One region of the Streptomyces bullii genome, then DNA from elsewhere that is predicted to be linked to it. Evidence: riboswitches for the same ligand, from Rfam matches in the RefSeq annotation. Region 1 holds a riboswitch; each other region holds the start of a gene.
The links. A riboswitch is a leader RNA that binds a small molecule or an ion and turns the genes downstream of it on or off. The one in region 1 is predicted to bind cyclic di-AMP.
Positions count from the first base shown of each region.

Region 2: another riboswitch for cyclic di-AMP. It lies ahead of ACFPZJ_RS31255 (transglycosylase SLT domain-containing protein); the one in region 1 lies ahead of ACFPZJ_RS17495 (C40 family peptidase).
Region 3: another riboswitch for cyclic di-AMP. It lies ahead of ACFPZJ_RS22475 (transglycosylase family protein); the one in region 1 lies ahead of ACFPZJ_RS17495 (C40 family peptidase).

Region 1 is NZ_JBHSNY010000005.1:649,468-656,479, reverse strand. Features, by position in the region: gene ACFPZJ_RS17515 (ATP-binding protein) at 98-1,390, shown strand; gene ACFPZJ_RS17510 (LuxR C-terminal-related transcriptional regulator) at 1,387-2,130, shown strand; gene ACFPZJ_RS17505 (C40 family peptidase) at 2,186-3,253, opposite strand; gene ACFPZJ_RS17500 (hypothetical protein) at 3,713-4,066, shown strand; gene ACFPZJ_RS17495 (C40 family peptidase) at 4,152-5,327, opposite strand; cyclic di-AMP (ydaO/yuaA leader) riboswitch at 5,336-5,508, opposite strand; gene pcrA (DNA helicase PcrA) at 5,844-7,012, shown strand, end outside.
Region 2 is NZ_JBHSNY010000012.1:125,025-132,036, forward strand. Features, by position in the region: gene ACFPZJ_RS31230 (hypothetical protein) at 1-319, opposite strand, end outside; gene ACFPZJ_RS31235 (polysaccharide deacetylase family protein) at 440-1,195, opposite strand; gene ACFPZJ_RS31240 (glycosyltransferase family 2 protein) at 1,372-2,832, opposite strand; gene ACFPZJ_RS31245 (GNAT family N-acetyltransferase) at 2,891-3,955, opposite strand; gene ACFPZJ_RS31250 (HAD family hydrolase) at 4,198-5,019, shown strand; gene ACFPZJ_RS31255 (transglycosylase SLT domain-containing protein) at 5,043-5,837, opposite strand; cyclic di-AMP (ydaO/yuaA leader) riboswitch at 5,841-5,998, opposite strand; gene ACFPZJ_RS31260 (polyprenyl synthetase family protein) at 6,563-7,012, shown strand, end outside.
Region 3 is NZ_JBHSNY010000007.1:438,392-445,403, forward strand. Features, by position in the region: gene ACFPZJ_RS22465 (cytochrome P450 family protein) at 125-1,432, shown strand; gene ACFPZJ_RS22470 (transglycosylase family protein) at 1,578-2,570, shown strand; cyclic di-AMP (ydaO/yuaA leader) riboswitch at 2,776-2,947, shown strand; gene ACFPZJ_RS22475 (transglycosylase family protein) at 2,952-3,629, shown strand; gene eno (phosphopyruvate hydratase) at 3,898-5,187, shown strand; gene ACFPZJ_RS22485 (FtsB family cell division protein) at 5,314-5,790, shown strand; gene ACFPZJ_RS22490 (DUF501 domain-containing protein) at 5,871-6,404, shown strand; gene ACFPZJ_RS22495 (Ppx/GppA phosphatase family protein) at 6,401-7,012, shown strand, end outside.

The DNA.
Region 1 (7,012 bases):
GGGGGAAGCGTTCGACGCGGCGGCCGGTCGAAGATCAGGGGTGTCTCCGGGGACGACCCTGATGCCCGGGCCCTCCGGCCGTGTGACCATCGATGGCATGTCGGAAGCCGCAGCACCGCCACTCGCCGAACCGCGGCCGCCGCGCAAGCTCTACCGCAGCAGCGACGGACGCTGGCTCGGCGGCGTGGCGCGGGGGCTCGCCGGCCACCTCGGGCTGCCCGTCGTCTGGGTACGGCTCGCCTTCGTCGGCCTGTTCATGGCCGACGGCCTCGGGGCACTGCTGTACGCGGCGTTCTGGTTCTTCGTACCGCTCGGTGTCGGCGGCGTCGAAGCGCAGAAACCACCGTCCCTGTTCAGCGACGAGACCGCGCCGGACGGCCGGCGCAGACTCGTCGCGCGCAGACCGGACAAGGGCCAGATCGTCGCCCTGCTCCTCATGGTCGTCGTGGCCATGGTCTTCGTGGGCAACGTCGATCTCGGCTCCGCGGCCAGGGCGTACCTGTGGCCGATCGTCCTCGTCGGCGCGGGCGTCGCCCTGGTCTGGCGCCAGGCGGACAACGCCCGCCGGGCCCGCTGGGCCGAGGTCGGCCGCCACCGGCGCACGGTGACACTGCTGCGCTCCGTGGCCGGTGTGCTGCTGGTGACCGCCGGGGTCACCGGCATCGTGGTCCTGCAGGGCTCCGCCGCCCACCTCGGCTCCGTGCTGCAGGCCGCTCTCGCGGTCCTGGTCGGCATCACGCTCCTGGCCGGCCCCTACCTGGTCCGCATGACGCAGGACCTGTCCGAGGAGCGCCTGATGCGCATCCGCGCCCAGGAGCGCGCGGAGGTCGCCGCCCACGTCCACGACTCGGTGCTGCACACCCTGACCCTGATCCAGCGCAACGCGGACAACCCGGCCGAGGTGCGCCGCCTGGCCCGCGCCCAGGAACGCGACCTGCGCACCTGGCTCTACAAGCCCGAGGGCAACGGAAAGGACGAGGCCGAGGAACCCACCACGCTCGCCGAGGCGGTGCGGCGCAACGCCGCGGAGGTCGAGGACAAGCACGGCGTCCCCCTGGAGGTGGTCGTCGTCGGAGACTGCCCCCTCGACGAGAGGATCGGCGCACAGATGCAGGCCGCACGCGAGGCGATGGTGAACGCTGCCAAGTACGGTGGCCAGGGCGGCGCCGTACAGGTCTACGCCGAAGTCGAGGGCAGGACGGTCTTCGTGTCCGTCCGCGACCGGGGCCCCGGCTTCGACCTCGACGCGATACCCGCCGACCGCATGGGCGTGAGAGAGTCGATCATCGGCCGCATGGAGCGCAACGGCGGCACGGCGCGGCTGCGCGCGGTGCCGGACGGCGGCACGGAGGTCGAGTTGGAGATGGAGAGGGCGGAGAAGACGTCATGAGCGACCCGACCGAGGCGAACGGTGCGGCGGGACCGGCGGAGGCGGCCGAGTCCGCGGAGCCGTCCGGCGGCGCCGTCCGGCGGCACGTGCGCGTGGTGCTCGTCGACGACCACCGGATGTTCCGCACGGGTGTCCAGGCCGAGATCGGCCAGACCGAGCAGACCGGCGTCGAGGTCGTCGGGGAGGCCGCGGACGTCGACCAGGCGGTCACGGTCATCACCGCGACCCGGCCCGAGGTGGTCCTCCTCGACGTGCATCTCCCGGGCGGCGGCGGTGTCGAAGTGCTGCGCCGCTGCGCCCCGTTGATGGCCGACACCGAACGGCCCGTGCGTTTCCTGGCGCTGTCCGTCTCGGACGCGGCGGAGGACGTGATCGGCGTGATCCGCGGCGGAGCGCGCGGGTACGTGACCAAGACGATCACCGGCACGGACCTCGTCGACTCCATTTTCCGTGTCCAGGAGGGCGACGCGGTCTTCTCGCCCCGCCTGGCCGGGTTCGTGCTGGACGCCTTCGCCTCCACCGACGCCCCTCCGGTCGACGAGGACCTGGACCGTCTCACCCAGCGCGAGCGCGAGGTGCTCCGGCTGATCGCCCGCGGGTACGCGTACAAGGAGATCGCCAAGCAGCTGTTCATCTCCGTGAAGACGGTCGAGTCGCACGTCTCGGCGGTGCTGCGCAAGCTTCAGCTGTCGAACCGGCACGAGCTGACCCGGTGGGCGACGGCCCGGCGCCTGGTCTGACGGCGGAGCGTGCGAGGGCGGGACCGGCGCGGGGCCGCGCACCGCCGGGCCCGGCTCACACCACGCGCGTGGCTCCCGCGAACGGCATCTCGTCGATCGGGGCCAGCCGTACCGGTGCCGAGGGGTTCGGGGCGTGGATCATGCGGCCGTCGCCCACGTAGATGCCGACGTGGCTGATGCCGGAGTAGAAGAAGACCAGGTCCCCAGGGCGGAGCTCGGAGCGGCTGACGCGCCGGCCCGCGTCGATCTGGGAGTACGTCGTGCGGGGCAGCGAGATGCCGGCGGAGCGGTACGCGGCCTGCACCAGGCCCGAGCAGTCGAAGGCGTCGGGGCCGGTCGCGCCCCACACGTAGGGGCTGCCGATCTTCTGGTAGGCGTACGAGACGGCCGACGCGGCACGGGAGGTGGGCGCCTGGGCCGTGGCGGACCCGGGGGCGGCGGAGCCGGCGCGCGCGTCCGCCGACGACCGTGAGGCGCGGTCCTGGGGCGTGTGGCCGGCGAGCCGGGCGCGTTCCTCGGCCGTCAGCCGCGACAGCAGCTGACGGGCGGCACCGAGTTTCCCGGTGATCGTCTTCCTGTGCCGCTTGAGCTCCGCCTGCCGCGACGTCAGCGAGGCCAGCTCGATGTGCGCGGCTCCCCGCAACTGCTCGATCTCACGAAGCTGTTCCCGTACGCGCGCGACGGCCGCCGACTGCCGGTGGCCCGCCCGTTCGACGAACTCGGCGCCCGCCAGGTAACGGTCGGGATCCTCGGACAGGGCGAGCTGCAGCGCGGGGTCGAGGCCGCCGCTGCGGTACTGGGCCTTCGCGACCGAACCCAAGGCCTCCCGGGCCGAGTTGAGCCGGTCCTGCCGACGGGCCGCTTCACCCTGCAACTGCTGCACCCGCCGCCGGGCCGCGTCGGCCTTCTCCTTGACGCCGTTGTACTTCTCGGTGGCGGCCTCCGCCTCCTGGTACAGCGTGTCCACCCGGGACCTGACCTGTTCCGGTGACAGCTGTGGCTCGGCCTGCCCGGTCCCGTCGAAGGCGGTGGCGGTCGCCGCGCCCGCCAGGGCGATCGTGGCGGCCGTGCGGGTCGTGCTCCCGCCCATCGAGCGCTGTCTGGGCTTGCGGTGCGCTGCCACCTGGGCTCCACGTCCTTTCCGACGACCGTCCGTCCGACGACCGCCCGTCCCACGCGCGGCCGTCCGGGGCGGTCGTACGACCGTCGTGGACGGTTCGCGCGTCCGGCGACGGCCCGCACAGGGGGGAGCGGGCCGCCGCCGGACCTTCTCGGCGGTGGTGGCCGACTGCCGCCCCTGGCCCGGGCGGCGGTGGGGAGCCGGTCACCTGGTGGAGGACGCTAAACCGGGCCGTGCGGGGCGGGTGACGGCTTGCGCGGAACTGGCGTGAGCGGACCGAAAGGTGACCGTGTGCGACCGTGATCCCGTCCTGGCGCCGTCGACTTCACTCAGAGCGATGACCGATGTCCGGGAAGCCCGGCGGCCGAGTGCGGCGGAGTGCTACGGGGTGCATATATGCGCCCGCTGGGAGTGCCGGGCCGGTGCGGGCCGGGCACGGGGCCGTGATTAGGCTCCGGCCTCATGGACGTACTCATCCACCTCTTCGTCGGCCTGCACATCGTCGGCATCGCCGCGCTCCTCGGCGGCTTCCTCACGCAGATGAAGGCGATGGGCGAGGGCACCGCCCGCTTCAGTCCCGCGATGCTGCACGGCGCGCTGACGATGCTGGTCACCGGAGTGATCCTGGTCGGTCTCAACCAGGCCGACGACCAGTCCGTCGACAACATCAAGATCGGCGTGAAGCTGGCGCTGCTGATCGTGATCCTCGGGCTCGTCTACGTGAAGCGGGACGAGGAGAGGGCGGACAAGCGGCTGTTCGGCCTGGTGGGCCTGCTGACCACGGCGAACGTCTTCATCGCCGTGCTGTGGACCTGACCGCCTGGGGCCTGTCCGCTCCAGACGACAGGCCCCCGCGACAGGCCCCGGTCCCGCCGTCCCTCCCGGTGCCACCGCCCGGGGCTCAGGCCGGTCGCACCACGCTGTGGATCGACGACTCGCCGTCGTAGTAGACCGACTCCTCGCGGACGTACGTGCCGGGCTTGGGGGCGTGGATCATCATGCCGTTGCCGATGTAGAGCCCGACGTGGGTGATGTCGTCGTAGAAGAAGACGAGGTCGCCCGGCTGGGCCTGGGACAGGGGGACCGTCGTGCCGGCGTCGACCTGGTCGTAGGTGGTGCGCGGCAGGTCCACGCCCGCGGCCTTCCAGGCGGCCTGGGTCAGGCCGGAGCAGTCGTAGGAGTCGGGGCCGGTGGCGCCCCACACGTACGGCTTGCCGATCTGCGCGCGGGCGAAGGCGAGCGCCTTCTCGGCCTTGGTGGCGTACGAGGAGTCGGTCGAGGGGGAGGACGGCGCCGACGGCGAGGCTGAGGGCGAGGAGGTTCCCGACGAGCCGCTCTCCTGCTGCTGGGCGGCCTCCCGGGCCTGCTGCTCCGCCTGCTGCCGGGCGAGTTCGGCGGCCTCGCGGGCGGCCTCCTCCTGCTTCTCCTTCTCGATCGCCGCGAGCCGTGCCTTCTCCTCGGCGGTCAGCTTCGACAGCAGCTCGCGCGCCTCGGCGAGCTTCCGCTGCACGGTGGCCTTGGCCGTCTTCAAGTCGCTCTGCGACTCGGTGAGCGTCTCCAGGCTCTCGGCGGCCTCCTGACGCTTCCTCACCGTCTCGGACTGCTGCGCGACGTAGTCGTCGACGGCGTCCTTCTGACGGCCGGTCAGCCGGCTCATCAGCTGGGTCTGGTCGAAGTAGTCCTGCGGGGAGTCGGCGAGCAGGAACGTCGCGGTGTCCGGGGCGCCGGCGCCGGTCCGGTACTGGGCGGCGGCGAAGGAACCCAGCTCCCGCCGCGCCTCGTTGAGCTTCTCGGTGCGCTGGGCCACGTCGTCGAGGAGGGTGCCGACGCGCTTGCGCTGCTTCGCGGTCCTCTCCTTGGCCGCGTTGTACTTCTCGGTCGCCGACTCCGCCTGGCGGTAGAGGTCGTCGACCTTCTTCTCGACCTCTTCCAGGCTCGGCTTGTCGTCGGCCGAGGGGGTGGCGTCGGCCGTCTGGGACAGCAGGGCCACCGAGGTGAGGGCGGCGGTGGCCAGGGCGGGGGTGCGTATGCCTGCTACGCGCGTACCGGCAGGACGCGACTTGCGGTGCGACGCCAAGGGAGGCGACTCCTTCCGTGTTCCGCCTACCGGGTTAGCTGTCGGGTTCGGGCGGGTGCTTCGGAAGGTTTGCCCTACGGCCGGTCCCCGAAGGGAGGCGGGCCGATTCACCCCAAACGTCTCGGTTGGGTCCCCGGCTCCAGGTGCAACGGCGGCACACCGGACTCGGCGGAGGCCGCGCGGCCCGGCGACGTTCGCCGGTGGGGGTCGTGCGGCCCGACCGCACGGTAGCCAACTCGTGTGGCTTGTGTGAAGGTTGATGGGTGATATGCCCGATACATTTTCGTGACCCTGCCTTGATGGTCACGGATCGTGGTCGCCTCGGTGCGGTGTGCGCCCGGCCGGGACCTGCGTGCGGGCGGCCCGGGGTGCCGGGCACCGGCCCCGGGGTCGGCCCGCCGGGTGACCGTGGGTGACGGGGATCTCCCGGCCGGTGAGGGGCCGGGCGGGAGGTGCGGCCCCGAGTTCCCAGGGTGGCGGCGGGCTGTCGGTGCGGCGCCCTAGACTCGGAGAGCGATGAGCAGCCTCTTTGACGACAGCTTCCTGGCGGACCTCCAGGCCCCGCGGGGCCACGGGGCAGAACCCCCGCCTCCGCCCGAGGACGATCACGTACCGGAGCCGATCCCGGACGATCTGTTCGGCGGGAAGTTCGACGTGCCGCCGGACCGGGACGCGCACTACCGGGACGGTGCCGCCCGCCCGGTGGTGGACTCCGCCGCGCTCCTGGAGGGGCTCAACGACAACCAGCGCGCCGCCGTCGTGCACTCCGGCTCCCCGCTGCTCATCGTGGCCGGCGCCGGTTCCGGCAAGACCCGCGTGCTCACGCACCGCATCGCCTACCTGCTGGCCGAGCGGCACGTCCACCCGGGCCAGATCCTCGCGATCACCTTCACGAACAAGGCCGCGGGCGAGATGAAGGAGCGCGTCGAGCAGCTCGTCGGCCCGCGCGCGAACGCCATGTGGGTCATGACCTTCCACAGCGCGTGCGTGCGCATCCTGCGGCGGGAGAGCAAGAAGCTCGGCTTCACCTCGTCGTTCTCGATCTACGACGCCGCCGACTCCAAGCGCCTGATGGCGCTGGTCTGCCGCGACCTGGACCTCGACCCCAAGCGCTTCCCGCCGAAGTCCTTCAGCGCCAAGATCAGCAACCTGAAGAACGAGCTGATCGACGAGGAGGACTTCGCCGCCCAGGCCACCGACGGCTTCGAGAAGACCCTCGCCCAGGCCTACGCCCTGTACCAGTCGCGGCTGCGCGAGGCGAACGCCCTCGACTTCGACGACCTGATCATGACGACGGTCAACCTGCTGCGCGCCTTCCCGGACGTCGCCGAGCACTACCGCCGCCGCTTCCGCCACGTGCTCGTCGACGAGTACCAGGACACCAACCACGCCCAGTACGCCCTCGTACGCGAGCTCGTCGGTACCTCCGAGCACCCCGTCGACGTACCGCCCAGCGAGGACGACCTGCCGCCCGCCGAACTGTGCGTCGTGGGCGACGCCGACCAGTCGATCTACGCCTTCCGCGGCGCGACGATCCGCAACATCCTCCAGTTCGAGGAGGACTACCCGGACGCGACGACGATCCTGCTGGAGCAGAACTACCGCTCCACCCAGACCATCCTGAGCGCGGCCAACGCGGTCATCGAGCGCAACGAGTCCCGCCGTCCCAAGAACCTGTGGACCAA
Region 2 (7,012 bases), on a different contig from region 1:
AGTGCGCGGCCGGCCACCACGGGGCGGTGCCCGCGCGCCGCAGACTGAGGACGAAGCCCGCGGTGAGGACCAGCAACGCGAGGTAGTAGGTGGCGGGGAGGCGGTCCAGCAGGCCGTAGTCGCCCATCTCCCGGAAACCGATGCGGGGCAGCGCGTACACCCACAGCCCGGCGGCGAGCAGCAGCGTCAGCAGGCCGGCGTCGGGCGGACGCAGCGGGATCCGCCAGGGGCTGCGGTCACCGCGGGTGGGCGGGCGCCCCGGTCCGGTCGCGAGCTCGGGGGTGGGCAGCACGCTGCTCTCAGCGGTCGGTACAGGCACATGTTGCTGCACGCTGAGACTCCCCTCCCCCGGGCCAAGTATAGGAATTACCTCTGCTTTTCACATCAAAATCGACAGAGTCGACGGAGCCGACGGAGCCGACGGAGCCGCATCTCCGGCTCACCCGGCGAAGACGGGGCCGTGGACGACGGCGCGGGCCCGGCGGTACCACCGCCAGCCGACCGTCTTCGGTCCGTCGCGGTACGGCGCGACCCGGGCGCCCTCGCCCGCCAGCCAGCCCTCGACGTCGGCGAGCGTGTGGCCGCGCCGCACGATGAGCCGGGCGATGCGGTAGCGCTCGTCCCGGTCGGAGCTGAGCGCGTGCCGTACGGCGGTCGCCGTCTCGTAGCCGGCCCGGGCCGCCATCGCCCTCACCCGCGGGCTGTTGTAGCCGTGCGGATAGGCGAGGTGGCGGACCGGGTGGCCGAGCGCGTCCTCCAACTCGGCTTTTGAGGCACGCAGTTCGTACGACAGGGCCTTGGCGGACAGGGTGTCCAGCTGGGCGTGGGTGACGGTGTGGCTGCCGATCTCCATGCCGTAACGTTCCAGCTCCGCCGCGCGGGCCAGCGTCATCATCGGGGCGGGCGGCAGCAGGCTGCGTCCGCCCGGGGCGATGGCTCCGGTGGTGAGGTAGGCGGTGGCGGGCAGCGCACGCTCGGCCAGGGCCTCGGCGGTGGGGCCGGGCAGATCCGCGAAGCCGTCGTCGAAGGTGAGCAGCACGGGCCGGGGCGGCAGGGGCGCACGGCCGGCGAGATGATCGGCTATGGCACTGATCGTGACCGGTGTGCGTCCGCTGCCGACGACGGCGTCGAGGTGCGCGGCGAACTGGATCGGCGTCACCGTGAACTCCGCGATCCAGGGCGGCGGATCGTCCATCACGGCGTGGTACAGGAACACGGGGATGGCGGGGGCGACGGCGGACGGTGAGGGCACGCTGGCGGGGGCCTGCCGGTCCTCCGGGCTGCGGCCGTCGGCCGCATTCTCCCGGCCTTCCCGGCCCTCCCGGCCTCTGCCGGTCTCCGGTCCTTCCGGGTGCCCTCGCGTCGACGTCTTCATCTCGACCCCCGGGAAGCGGCACCGCGCAGGGCGCGTCGGGCCCGGAGATAGCCCACCGGTCCGTACACCATTCCCCTGCGCTGGAGCCGCGACAGTCGGCGCGGCCACGGGTGGGTCCGGGTGTCGTGCCCGCCCGGCGCGCCGCCACCGTCCGTCTCCCGTACGGCGGTCAGCGCGCGGGCGTGAGCGAGGCCGCGCGGCAGCCTGGCGAGGAACGCGGGCAGCAGGGCGGGGCGGTTGACCAGGATTGCGGTGAGGTAGGCGGTCAGGCCGGCGCCGTAGCCGTACGCCTGGGCCTCCAGGTCCCGCCAGGTCTCCCGGTGGTGGTGCCACACCAGCGCCGACGGCGTGTAGCGCAGCCGGTGGCCGTCGGACAGGACGCGGACGAAGCCGTAGAGGTCGTCGCCGCCCCGGGCGGGCGTTCCCGCGCCGGTGGCCGGGTCGAAACCGCCGACGGAACGCAGCACGTCCGTACGGAAGGCCATGTTCGCGCCGGAGCCGAACCGGCCCGCCGTGAAGGGGAACAGCGGCTCGTCGGGCGGCGGGTCCTTGGGGTCGTACGTCCGTGGGGTGAAGCCCTTCGCGAAACCGCCGTGGCTCTCCAGCAGCACCTGGGCCGGGGTGCGCAGCCGTGCGGGCAGGATCAGCCCGGTTGTGCAGCCGAGACCGGGGTCGGTCGCGAACGGCGCGGTGAGTTCGGTGAGCCAGCGCGGGTCGGCGACGACGTCGTCGTCGGTGAAGGCGACGACCTCGCCCCGGGCGGTCGCCAGCCCCGTGTTGTGCGCGACGGCGAGTCCGGGTACCGGTTCGCACACGTACCGCACGCGCTCGCCGTACTTCCGCTCGACCAGCTCCCGCGTCTCGCCCGTCACGGGCGCGTTGTCGACGACCACGGTCTCGAAGCGCGGGTGGTCCTGCGCGAGAAGCGAGTCCAGCGCACGGGCGAGCCGGTCGGCACGCTCACGGGTGGCGACCACGACGGTGGTGTACGGGGGCTTGTGGGCAGGTGCGGCAGAGGGTTCTCCGGGATTCCCCCCGCCCCCTCCCGCCGGCCGCTCGCCGCCGGCCCCTCCCGAGGCCACGCCCACAGCCCTCGCCGCTCCGGGCGTTCCCGCCACTCCGAACGTCCCCGCAGCTCCCGCGGCCTCCGCCCCTCCCGTCGCTCCCCGCATCCCCGCGGCCCCCGCAACCGCCGCTCCCGCCCCGCCCCCGGGCAGCTCGTGCGCGAGTGCTGTCAGCGCGGTCTTCGGGTCCGTGCCTTCCGGTATGTGCCCCAGCAGGGTGCCGATCGGGCGCCCGCTTTTCCTCACCAGCACGAACGCCTCGCCGTGCGTCAAGGGCGGGCTGCCTGGGCCGGGGCCGACGGTGCCGGTGCCGATGTCCAGCTCGGCGACCTGCACCGGTCTGATGCCGAGGAACCGCCGTATCTCCTCCTGCGCCCGCGTGATGCGAGACATGTCCCCTCCCCCTTGTTCACGACGTTCAGACGCTCAGACGTTCACAAGTTCACGATGTTCACGACCTGCGCAGCCGTGCCGCGCCCCTCAAAGTCCGCGCGGCCAGCGACGCGAGGTGCGGCCGGCCGCGGACGAAGCTGTGCGCGCGGCGCGCGGGCTCGCGGCTCAGCCAGTGCAGCGCGGCGCCCACCCCCGGACGCGTCGCCGCCCCCTCGTACACCGGAAGTTCGCCCGTCCTCAGCGCGTCCTTGTACTCGGCCGCGCCCCGGCCCATGTCGAGCGTGCCGATGCCCTCGGCCGCCGCCGCCTCGGCCATCCGCAGGTGCAGCACCAGCCCCGGCGAGTACTTCGCGAACTCCGGGTCGTAGGCCGGGAACCAGCAGGCCAGCACCGAGGCCGAACGCAGCCCGAAGTGCGCGGCGACGGGACGGTCGGCGGCGTACAGCACGGAGAGCGTGCCGGTGCACTCCGGTGTCCGCGTCCCGGCGAGCCGGGCCACGAGCCGGGTGATCCACTCCTGCGCGAACCGGTCCCGGCGGCCGGTCCGGCGGTACTGCGCCGACTTCCACTCCATGAGCGTGCGCAGCGCGGCCGGGTCGCGTTCGTCGAACACGAACCGCGGCTCGCCGACCTGGCGGCCCATCCGCCGCTCCTTGGCGAGCGTGGTCTTCAGGAACTTCGGCGACTGGGCGCGCAGCACGGACTCGTAGGTCTCGTAGCCCTTCTCCACGTCGATGACGTAGGTGGCGTGCTCCTCGGCCGCGTACGGCACGAACAGCAGCTGCTCGGCCTCCAGGTTGTCGAAGGCGTAGCTCGACACCGAGCAGGCCCGCAGGAGCGCCCCGGTGTCCGGGCGCAGGCCCGGGCGCAGCACCGCGCCCTGGCAGTCCGACACCCCGAGCCCGATCGCCCGGCCCTGCCCCAACGGGCCCCGCTCGTACGGCAGGAAGCCGACCGGCTCCAGTCCCTCGTACAGCACGGCGACCCGGGCCTGTGGGCGTACGCGGCCCACGGCTTCGGTGAACTCCGGTTCCATGAACGGGTTGCGCGGCGCCTCGGAAGCGGCGCGCAGTTCGCGCCAGCGCTCCCTTTCCCCCTCGCCGAGCTCCTCGGGCCCCAGCACGCGAATGCGGCCACTGCGTCCACTGCTCAACCTGACCCCCCGATCAAGTCCCCCCTGGACACATGGAAGGTACCGCCCGAGACCGCCCCGACGGTAGGTAGCGGAGCATGTTGTTGCCAAGTGGTGCAGAGACCTTCAACCGGCCGGTAACCGGCTATGCCGGAAACCGCCCCTCCCGGGAGCGGCCTGGGGAGCGAGGCGGGCGATGAGTCGTACCGCCGCGTTGTCCGTATTCTCTGATCATGGCCGCTCCCACCGCGTATTCACTCATCGCCACCGACCTGGACGGAACGCTGCTGCGCGGCGACGACACCCTCTCCGACCGGTCCCTGGCCGCGCTCGCGAGGGTGGCGGACGCCGGTGCCCGGCACCTCGTGGTCACAGGACGCCCCGCGCCGCGCGTGCGGCCGCTCCTGGACGACCTCGGCTGCGAGGGGCTCGCGGTGTGCGGGCAGGGCGCGCAGGTGTACGACGCCGGCGCGAACCGTCTGCTGTGGTCCGTCACCCTGGACCGGGAGCTGGCCGAGACCGCGCTGGAGAAGATCGAGGCCGAGGTGGGGCAGGTGTACGCGGCGGTCGACCAGGACGGGGTCGACGGGCTCACCCTCATCGAGCCCGGCTATCTGATGCCGCACCCGACGCTGCCCGCGCTGCGCGTGGAGCGGCGCGTGGACCTGTGGTGCGCGCCCATCAGCAAGGTGCTGCTGCGCCACCCCCACCTGTCCGACGACGAGTTGGCGGCGACGGCGCGTTCGGTGGTCGGGTCCCTGGCGACGGTCACCATGTCGGGGCCGGGCACCGTCGAGCTCCAGCCGTGCGGCGTCACCAAGGCGACCGGTCTGGCGCTGGCCGCCGAACACCTGGGGCTGAGCCCGGAGCGGACCATCGCCTTCGGTGACATGCCCAACGACATCCCCCTGTTCGACTGGGCCGCCCACGGCGTCGCCATGGCCAACGCCCACCCCGAACTCAAGGCGGTCGCCGACGAGATCACCCTGTCGAACGAGGACGACGGCATCGCCGTCGTCCTCGAGCGACTGTTCCCCGACGCGCGGGGCCGGTGAGGCGTGCGGCCCGGGGGCGCGGCCTAGTAGGGGCCGTTGACGTTGTCGATCGATCCGTACCGCTGGGCCGCGTAGTTGCAGGCGGCCGTGATGTTGGCGACCGGGTCGTACGGGTCCCAGGACGTGCCCTCCACGTGGTACGCCTGGAAGGTCGGGTCGATCACCTGCAGCAGGCCCTTGGACGGGGTGCCGGCGGCGGCGTTGGAGTCCCAGTTGTTGATGGCCAGGGGGTTGCCGGACGACTCGCGCATGATGTTGCGGTAGATGCCGTCGTAGGTTCCCGGAATTCCCTTTTGCGCCATGATGTCCAGCGCTTCACGGATCCAGCCGTCGAGGTTGTCGGCGTAGGTCTTCACCGAGGCCGTGGTGGCCTGGGCGACGGATCCGGCGGCCTGCGTGGCGGACTTGGCGGGCTTGGCGGCGACGGCCGGCTTGGCGGTGTCCGCCTTGGTGCCGGCGTTCGCCTCGGCCGTCCTGACCTTCAGTTCGAGGCCCGGGTGGATGACCCTCGGGTCGTCGCCGACGGCCTTGCGGTTGTCCTTGTAGAGCTGACGCCATCCGCCGTTCACGTCGTACTCGTCGGCGATCCGGTAGAGCGTGTCGCCCTTCACCACGGTGTAGGTGAGGGACTTGGGCGCCTTGGCCGCCTGGGGCGCGGACTGCGCGGCGGCGGGCGCGGTCTGGGCCGGCTGGACGGCGTGCGCGGCGGTGGCGCCCAGCAGGGGGAGCGCGAGGGCCACGCCGCCGGTGCCGGCGGCCAGGACACCTCGGGTGAGCGGATTGATTCTGACGCGGCGGTGCTTACCTCGTCCGAGCATGGTGATGTTCCTCTCCGACGCCTGCGAGGTGAGCTGTCGGGTTCGGGCGGGAGGTGCCCGGCCGCGGGCGCGGCTTCACCCCGAGCCGTACCGGCGCGACGCACCGGTACGGCGACTTACCTGGGTCCCCCGCTCCTGCCGTGCGTGAGTGAAGTGGTCGTCGGTGGCACGGGCGGCGGCAGGATTCGGCGTCCGCCCGGCAGGCCCGGAACGTATGCGAGAGCACATGCCGGGAACAAGTGCCGATGTCACAGCTCAAGCTGGTTGATCTTGCTGTGGGGGATTTGGGGTGCTTGATCCTTTGCGGTCGCCACGTTCAACTGGCGTGTCCGCGAAGGTGAAACGGCGGTGTGCCGTGTGATGACGCGCGTGAGGCGTGAGTGACTTACTTCACTGCGCGCGAGCCCGGAGGGCATTCTCCATCTACTGGAATTCGCTTGCCATTTGCGGCAAATCGGGCGGGGTGAGTGGAGATGCGTGCGCGGTGAGAGGGGGTTCGCGGCACCGGCCCGGGACGTGGTGCGATACTTACTGGAAAGTCGATAAATGTCTGTTCTTATCGACTGATCAAAAACATAACGGGCGTGATCCGATACCGCCCGTCCTGTAACAGTGGGCGCTGGCGGTGATCGAAACGTGACCGGATACGCTGACTTGAGTGATGGCAGCGACCTATCGACAAACCGTGTAACCGCCAGTAGACACCAGCAGACAGGAGACCCCTCGTGACCGTCGTCGGGCCGTTCGGGCTGAGCGTGCGGGACCAGGCTCTGGAAGCCGATGTCCAGGCCGGATTGGCGGCTGTCGAGGAAGGGCTGCTCGAAGCCACCAAGAGCGAGGTGCCCTTCATCACGGAGGCCGCCCAGCATCTGGTGCGGGCCGGTGGCAAGCGCTTCCGGCCGCTGCTCGTGATGCTCGCCGCGCGGTTCGGTGATCCGTACGCGCCCGGCATCGTGCCCTCGGCGGTGGTCGTGGAGCTGACCCACCTGGCCACGCTCTACCACGACGACGTGATGGACGAGGCGGCCGTACGCCGCGGGGTGCCCAGCGCGAACACCCGCTGGGGCAACTCCGTCGCGGTGCTCACCGGCGACTTCCTCTTCGCGCGGGCCTCGCAGATCCTGGCCGACCTGGGGCCGGAGGCGGTGCGGGTGCAGGCCGTGGCCTTCGAGCGG
Region 3 (7,012 bases), on a different contig from region 1:
GCCGCCCTCGCGGGCAGTCGTCGGCGGCGGTGGTCGCCTACGGGTGCGGCGGCGCGGCTTGGCGGGACCGGGAGAGGGCCGGGGCGGAACGGCCCGCGGAGCGACCTTTGGATACCGTCGAGGAGTGACCACCCGGCCCACCCCCGACAGCCCCGCCCCGGAACTCTTCACCTGGGAGTTCGCCACCGACCCCTACCCCGCCTACGCCTGGCTCCGGCAGCACGCCCCCGTGCACAGGACGAGGCTCCCCAGCGGGGTCGAGGCCTGGCTGGTCACCCGGTACGGCGACGCCAAGCAGGCGCTCGCCGACAACCGGCTCTCCAAGAACCCGGCGCACCACGACGAGCCCGCGCACGCCAAGGGCAAGACCGGGATCCCCGGGGAGCGCAAGGCCGAGTTGATGACGCATCTGCTCAACATCGACCCGCCGGACCACACCCGCCTGCGCCGGCTGGTCAGCAAGGCGTTCACACCACGCCGCGTCGCCGAGTTCGCCCCGCGGGTGCAGGAGCTGACCGACCGGCTCATCGACCGGTTCGCTCCCACCGGCTCCGCCGACCTCATCCACGAGTTCGCCTTCCCGCTCCCCATCTACGCCATCTGCGACATGCTCGGGGTCCCGCCCGAGGACCAGGACGACTTCCGGGACTGGGCGGGCATGATGATCCGCCATCAGGGCGGTCCCCGGGGCGGGGTCGCGCGGTCGGTGAAGAAGATGCGCGGGTACCTCGCCGACCTCATCCACCGCAAGCGCGAGGCGCTCCCGCCCGAACCCGCCCCCGGCGAGGACCTCATCTCCGGCCTGATCCGCGCCTCCGACCACGGCGAGCACCTCACCGAGAACGAGGCCGCCGCCATGGCCTTCATCCTTCTCTTCGCGGGGTTCGAGACCACCGTCAACCTGATCGGGAACGGGACGTACGCCCTCCTCACCCATCCCGACGAGCGGGACCGGCTCCAGAAGTCCCTCGCCGCCGGTGAACGCGGCCTGCTGGAGACCGGCGTCGAGGAACTCCTGCGCTACGACGGCCCCGTCGAGCTCGCCACCTGGCGGTTCGCCACACAGCCGCTGGCCATCGGCGGGCAGGACATCGCTCCCGGCGACCCCGTCCTCGTCGTCCTCGCCGCCGCGGACCGGGACCCGGAACGGTTCGCCGACCCCGACCTGCTCGACCTCTCCCGCCGCGACAACCAGCACCTCGGCTACGGCCACGGCATCCACTACTGCCTGGGCGCCCCGCTCGCCCGACTGGAGGGCCAGACCGCGCTCGGCACGCTCCTCACCCGCCTCCCGGACCTGCGGCTCGCGGCGGACCCGGCCGATCTGCGCTGGCGCGGCGGGCTCATCATGCGCGGGCTGCGCACCCTGCCGGTGGAGTTCACACCCCCTGCCGAAGCGGCACGACCGTCCCCGCCATCGGCGCAAACGTGACACACCCTCACCTCTGTGATCTTCACGTGATCTGCGCGGCATGAACTTGTGACAAGTGATCGTCTGCCGATACGTTCACCCATCAGCGCGGCGGCCGCGAACAGCCCGCCGTGCCGGTCACCGCTGTCTCGTGAAAGGTCTCCGTATGCTCTCCGGGAACGGTCGTCACCGTCGCCCCCGTCAGGCTCCGGCCCTCCTCGTCGCGGCCGGAGTGACCGGCTCCGCCATCGCGATCCCGCTTCTCGGGGCGACCGGCGCGAGCGCGGCCGACGGAACGACCTGGGACCGGGTCGCGGACTGCGAGACGGGCGGCGCCTGGAGCCAGGACAGCGGCAATGGCTACTACGGCGGCCTGCAGATCTCCCAGGAGAACTGGGACACGTACGGCGGCCTCGACTATGCCGCGAGCCCGGACCTGGCCAGCCGTTCCCAGCAGATAGCCGTCGCCGAGAGAATCCTCGCCGACCAAGGGGTCGGCGTCTGGCGCACCTGCGGGCTGCTCGCCGGCCTGGACAAGGACTCGGCCACGCTCGACATCGACACCGGGGTGGCGGGCGACACCTCGGGATCGTCCGGCTCTTCTACTTCGTCCGACTCTTCCGGCTCCTCTGACTCCTCCGGCTCTTCCGGCCTCCTGGGCTCCTCCGGGTCGCCCTCCCCCTCGACTTCGTCTGACGGGTCGTCGGATATCGGGGACGAATCGGCCAAGTCGGGCACGTCTGCCGGCTCCGACGAGGGTGGCGCACAGGCTGCCGACGGTACGTCCGCGGGCGACTCCGGCAGCGAAGATGCGGACAACGCGGGGCGAAACGTCGGCTCTTCGGCGCTGACCGACACCGGGTCGGCCGCCACCGGCCGGCATCGCGGCCCCAGTGCCGAGGAGGGCGCGGAGCGCGCTCGCGCGGCAGAGTCGACGGGCCGGCATGCCTCGCGCGGTGACGCGGACGCGCGTGACGCGGTGGACGGCTCCTACACCGTGCGCGCCGGGGACAGTCTGTGGTCCATCGCCGACTCCCTTGACCTCAGGGGCGGATGGCGCGCTCTCTACACCGAGAACGAGAAGGTCGTCGGCGCCGACCCGGACCTCATCCTCCCCGGTCAGACCCTTGAAGTCGGGGTCGTAGCGGGAGAAGAGTAGCGAGAAACGGACCGCAGAACAGCGGGAGTTCGGGTCACCGTTTGCGTTGAATGTCCTTTGTAAGAGTGATGAGAGATAGATCTCAGAAGCCCTGATCGTCTTTGAAATTCCGCGGATCGCGTGTCTACGGTCATGACCGCTCGCAAGCCGCGAGCCCCTGCTGCCGTCACGCCGAATCCTGCCGGCGGCCGCATGGGAACAGTCGTCGCGTCACGCGCCGTAGGCAGGAGCGGGGGACCCAAGGTAGGCGCCGGGCCCGGCAGTTGAGGCTGCTGGATCCGGCTGGGGGTGAAGCCGTGTCCCGTGAGGGGCGCGGCCGGGCAACTCAACCGGCCCGAACCCGACAGCTCACCTCGCAGGCGTCGGTGAGGGGATCCATCCATGCTGTTTTCCAGCAAGGGCAAGCACCGTCGTCCGTCCAGGGCCGTTCGCGCCGTCGCCATGGCCGGTGTCGCCGGCGCCGCCGTCGCCGCCCCGCTGATGGCGGCCGGCAACGCCTCCGCCGCCACCGCCTCCGAGTGGGACGCCGTCGCCCAGTGCGAGTCCGGCGGCAACTGGTCCATCAACACCGGCAACGGCTACTACGGCGGCCTGCAGTTCTCCGCCTCCACCTGGGCCGCGTACGGCGGCACCCAGTACGCCTCCACCGCCGACCAGGCCACCAAGGCGCAGCAGATCGAGATCGCCGAGAAGGTCCTCGCGGGCCAGGGCAAGGGTGCCTGGCCGGTCTGCGGCAAGAACCTGTCGAGCGCCCCGTACAACGGCGGTTCGGCGAGCACCGGTTCCACCGAGACCCGTGAGACCGAGCAGCAGCCGGCCTCCCGCTCCGCCGAGCGCCCGGCCCAGGCCGAGAAGAGCCAGAAGACCGTCACCACCCCGACCGGCAAGAAGGTCAAGAAGGGCGACGGCGAGTACAAGGTCGTCGAGGGCGACACCCTCAGCTCCATCGCGGCCGAGCGCGACGTCAAGGGCGGCTGGGAGAAGCTGTTCCAGCTGAACAAGGACATCGTCCAGGACGCCGACCTCATCTACCCGGGCCAGCAGCTGCACCTGAAGTAAGAGGAGCAGCGGCCCTCCCCGTCTCCCGCCCCGGTGCGTGTTCCCCCGTACGCGCCGGGGCGGGGTCATGTCCCGAAAATCCACGGGACACAACCCCCTTTTGTTCCGTTCGGAAACAATTTATTCTCGGTTCCGTCCACAGTGTGGGTGACCGGCTGGCCGATCCCCCGGAGCCGGTTAGGCTCGTCTCGCAGAGCCCACCGCGGACTGCACCTGCCGGGCGTCGGCCCGGGGGGACCCCGCGTCACATCGCAAGAAGGAGATGCTCGTGCCGTCCATCGACGTCGTCGTAGCCCGGGAAATCCTGGACTCCCGAGGCAATCCCACGGTCGAGGTCGAGGTCGGCCTCGACGACGGCAGCACCGGTCGTGCCGCCGTCCCGTCCGGCGCCTCCACGGGCGCCTTCGAGGCCATCGAGCTCCGCGACGGCGACTCGAACCGCTACCTGGGCAAGGGCGTCGAGAAGGCCGTCCTCGCCGTGATCGAGCAGATCGGCCCGGAGCTGGTCGGCTATGACGCCACCGAGCAGCGCCTGATCGACCAGGCGATGTTCGACCTGGACGCCACCGACAACAAGGGCTCCCTCGGCGCCAACGCCATCCTCGGCGTCTCGCTCGCCGTCGCCCACGCCGCCTCCGAGGCCAGCGACCTGCCGCTCTTCCGCTACCTGGGCGGTCCCAACGCGCACCTGCTGCCGGTGCCGATGATGAACATCCTGAACGGCGGCTCGCACGCCGACTCCAACGTGGACATCCAGGAGTTCATGATCGCCCCGATCGGCGCGGAGTCCTTCTCCGAGGCCCTGCGCTGGGGCGCCGAGGTCTACCACACCCTCAAGAAGGTCTTGAAGAGCAAGGGCCTGGCCACCGGCCTCGGCGACGAGGGCGGCTTCGCCCCGAACCTCGGCTCCAACCGCGAGGCCCTCGACCTCATCCTCGAGGCGATCAAGGAGGCCGGCTACACCCCCGGCGAGCAGATCGCCCTCGCCCTCGACGTGGCCGCGTCCGAGTTCTACAAGGACGGCGTGTACGTCTTCGAGGGCAAGGAGCGCTCGGCGGCCGAGATGACCGAGTACTACGCCGAGCTCGTCGAGGCGTACCCGCTCGTCTCCATCGAGGACCCGCTGTTCGAGGACGACTGGGAGGGCTGGAAGACCATCACCGCCCAGCTCGGTGACAAGGTCCAGCTCGTCGGCGACGACCTGTTCGTCACCAACCCCGAGCGCCTGGCCCGCGGCATCGAGGAGGGCGCCGCCAACGCCCTGCTGGTGAAGGTGAACCAGATCGGCTCCCTGACCGAGACCCTGGACGCCGTCGAGCTGGCCCAGCGCAACGGCTTCAAGTGCATGATGTCCCACCGCTCCGGCGAGACCGAGGACGTCACCATCGCCGACCTGGCCGTCGCCACCAACTGCGGCCAGATCAAGACCGGCGCACCGGCCCGCTCCGAGCGCGTCGCCAAGTACAACCAGCTGCTGCGCATCGAGGAGATCCTCGACGACGCCGCGGTGTACGCCGGCCGCAGCGCCTTCCCGCGGTTCCGCTCCGCGAACCACTGAGCACGGCAAGGGCTGACCCTCGACGGGTCAAGGCTTAGCCAGTCGTACGTACGTCCCCGTACTCGGTCCCGTACCGTGTGCGGGGACGTACGCGCGTGTGACATGTGAACGGGAGGCGGGGCGACCATGGCCGTGAAGGACCGGGACCGTTTCTCCACCGCGACCAGGATCCGGCTGATCGGGGAGCAGACCGCGGCCCGGGTCTACCGCTCGCAGACCCGGCGCCAGGCCCGCCGCTCCCGGCTGACCGGCCGGGCCGCGCTGCTCGCCCTGGTGCTGTGCTCGCTCATCGTGGCCCTGGCCTACCCGATGCGGCAGTACGTCTCCCAGCGCGCCGAGATCGCCGACCTCCAGCGGCAGCAGGAGCGGGCCCGGCAGCGGGTCGAGCAGTTGCGCGACGCCAAGGCACGCTGGAAGGACGACGCGTACGCCGAGCAGCAGATCCGCGAGCGGCTGCACTACGTCATGCCCGGCGAGACCGGCTACATCGTGATCGACCCGGGCGCGGCCGAGCGCTCGCGCGCCGACCTGGGAGCGGCCGACCGCCCCTGGTACTCGAACGTCTGGGACGGAGTCGACAAGTCCGACGCCTCCGACCAGTGAGACCCGGACCGCGGTGACGGCCAGTGACACCCCAGACCTCAGTGACACCCAGACCGCAGTGACACCGTAGAAAGACAGGTATGGAAACGCCTCCGCCGACGACTCCGCGCACCGCACCCACCGACGCGGACGTCGAGGCCTTCAAGCAGCAGCTCGGGCGGCCCCCGCGCGGGCTGCGCGCGATCGCGCACCGCTGCCCGTGCGGACAGCCGGACGTCGTGGAGACGGCACCGCGGCTGCCCGACGGGACGCCGTTCCCGACGCTGTACTACCTGACCTGCCCCCGCGCCTCCTCGGCGATCGGCACGCTGGAGGCCGACGGCGTGATGAAGGAGATGACGGACCGGCTGGCGACCGACCCCGAGCTGGCCGCCGCCTACCGCGCCGCGCACGAGGACTACATCCGGCGCCGAGACGAGATCGAGGAGCTGACGGGCTTCCCGAGTGCCGGCGGCATGCCGGACCGGGTGAAGTGCCTGCACGTGCTGGTCGCCCACTCGCTGGCGGCCGGGCCCGGGGTCAACCCCCTGGGTGACGAGGCCCTGGCGATGCTGCCGGAGTGGTGGCGCAAGGGACCGTGCGTGACGACCACGGCCGAGGAGGACGACCAGTGACCCGTGTCGCCGCGATCGACTGCGGTACGAACTCGATCCGGCTCCTCGTCGCCGACGCGGACCCGGCCACCGGCGAGCTCGTCGACCTGGACCGCCGGATGACCATCGTCCGCCTCGGGCAGGGCGTCGACCGCACCGGACGCCTCGCGCCCGAGGCGCTGGAGCGGACCTTCGCGGCCTGCCGCGAGTACGCCGGGATCATCAAGGAGCACGGCGTGGAGCGGCTGCGCTTCGTGGCCACCTCCGCCTCCCGGGACGCCGAGAACCGGGGCGAATTCGTACGCGGGGTGCTGGACATCCTGGGCGTCGAGCCGGAGGTCATCACCGGCGACCAGGAGGCCGAGTTCTCCTTCACCGGCGCCACCCGGGAGCTGACGGGACGGCAGGACCTGCACCGGCCGTTCCTCGTCGTGGACATCGGCGGCGGCTCGACCGAGTTCGTCGTCGGGGACGACCACGTGCGCGCGGCGCGCTCCGTCGACGTCGGCTGCGTCCGCATGACCGAGCGCCACCTCGTCAGGGACGGGGTCGTGTCCGACCCGCCGACCGAGGAGCAGATCGCCGCGATGCGCGCCGACATCGAGGCCGCCCTCGACCTCGCCGAGGAG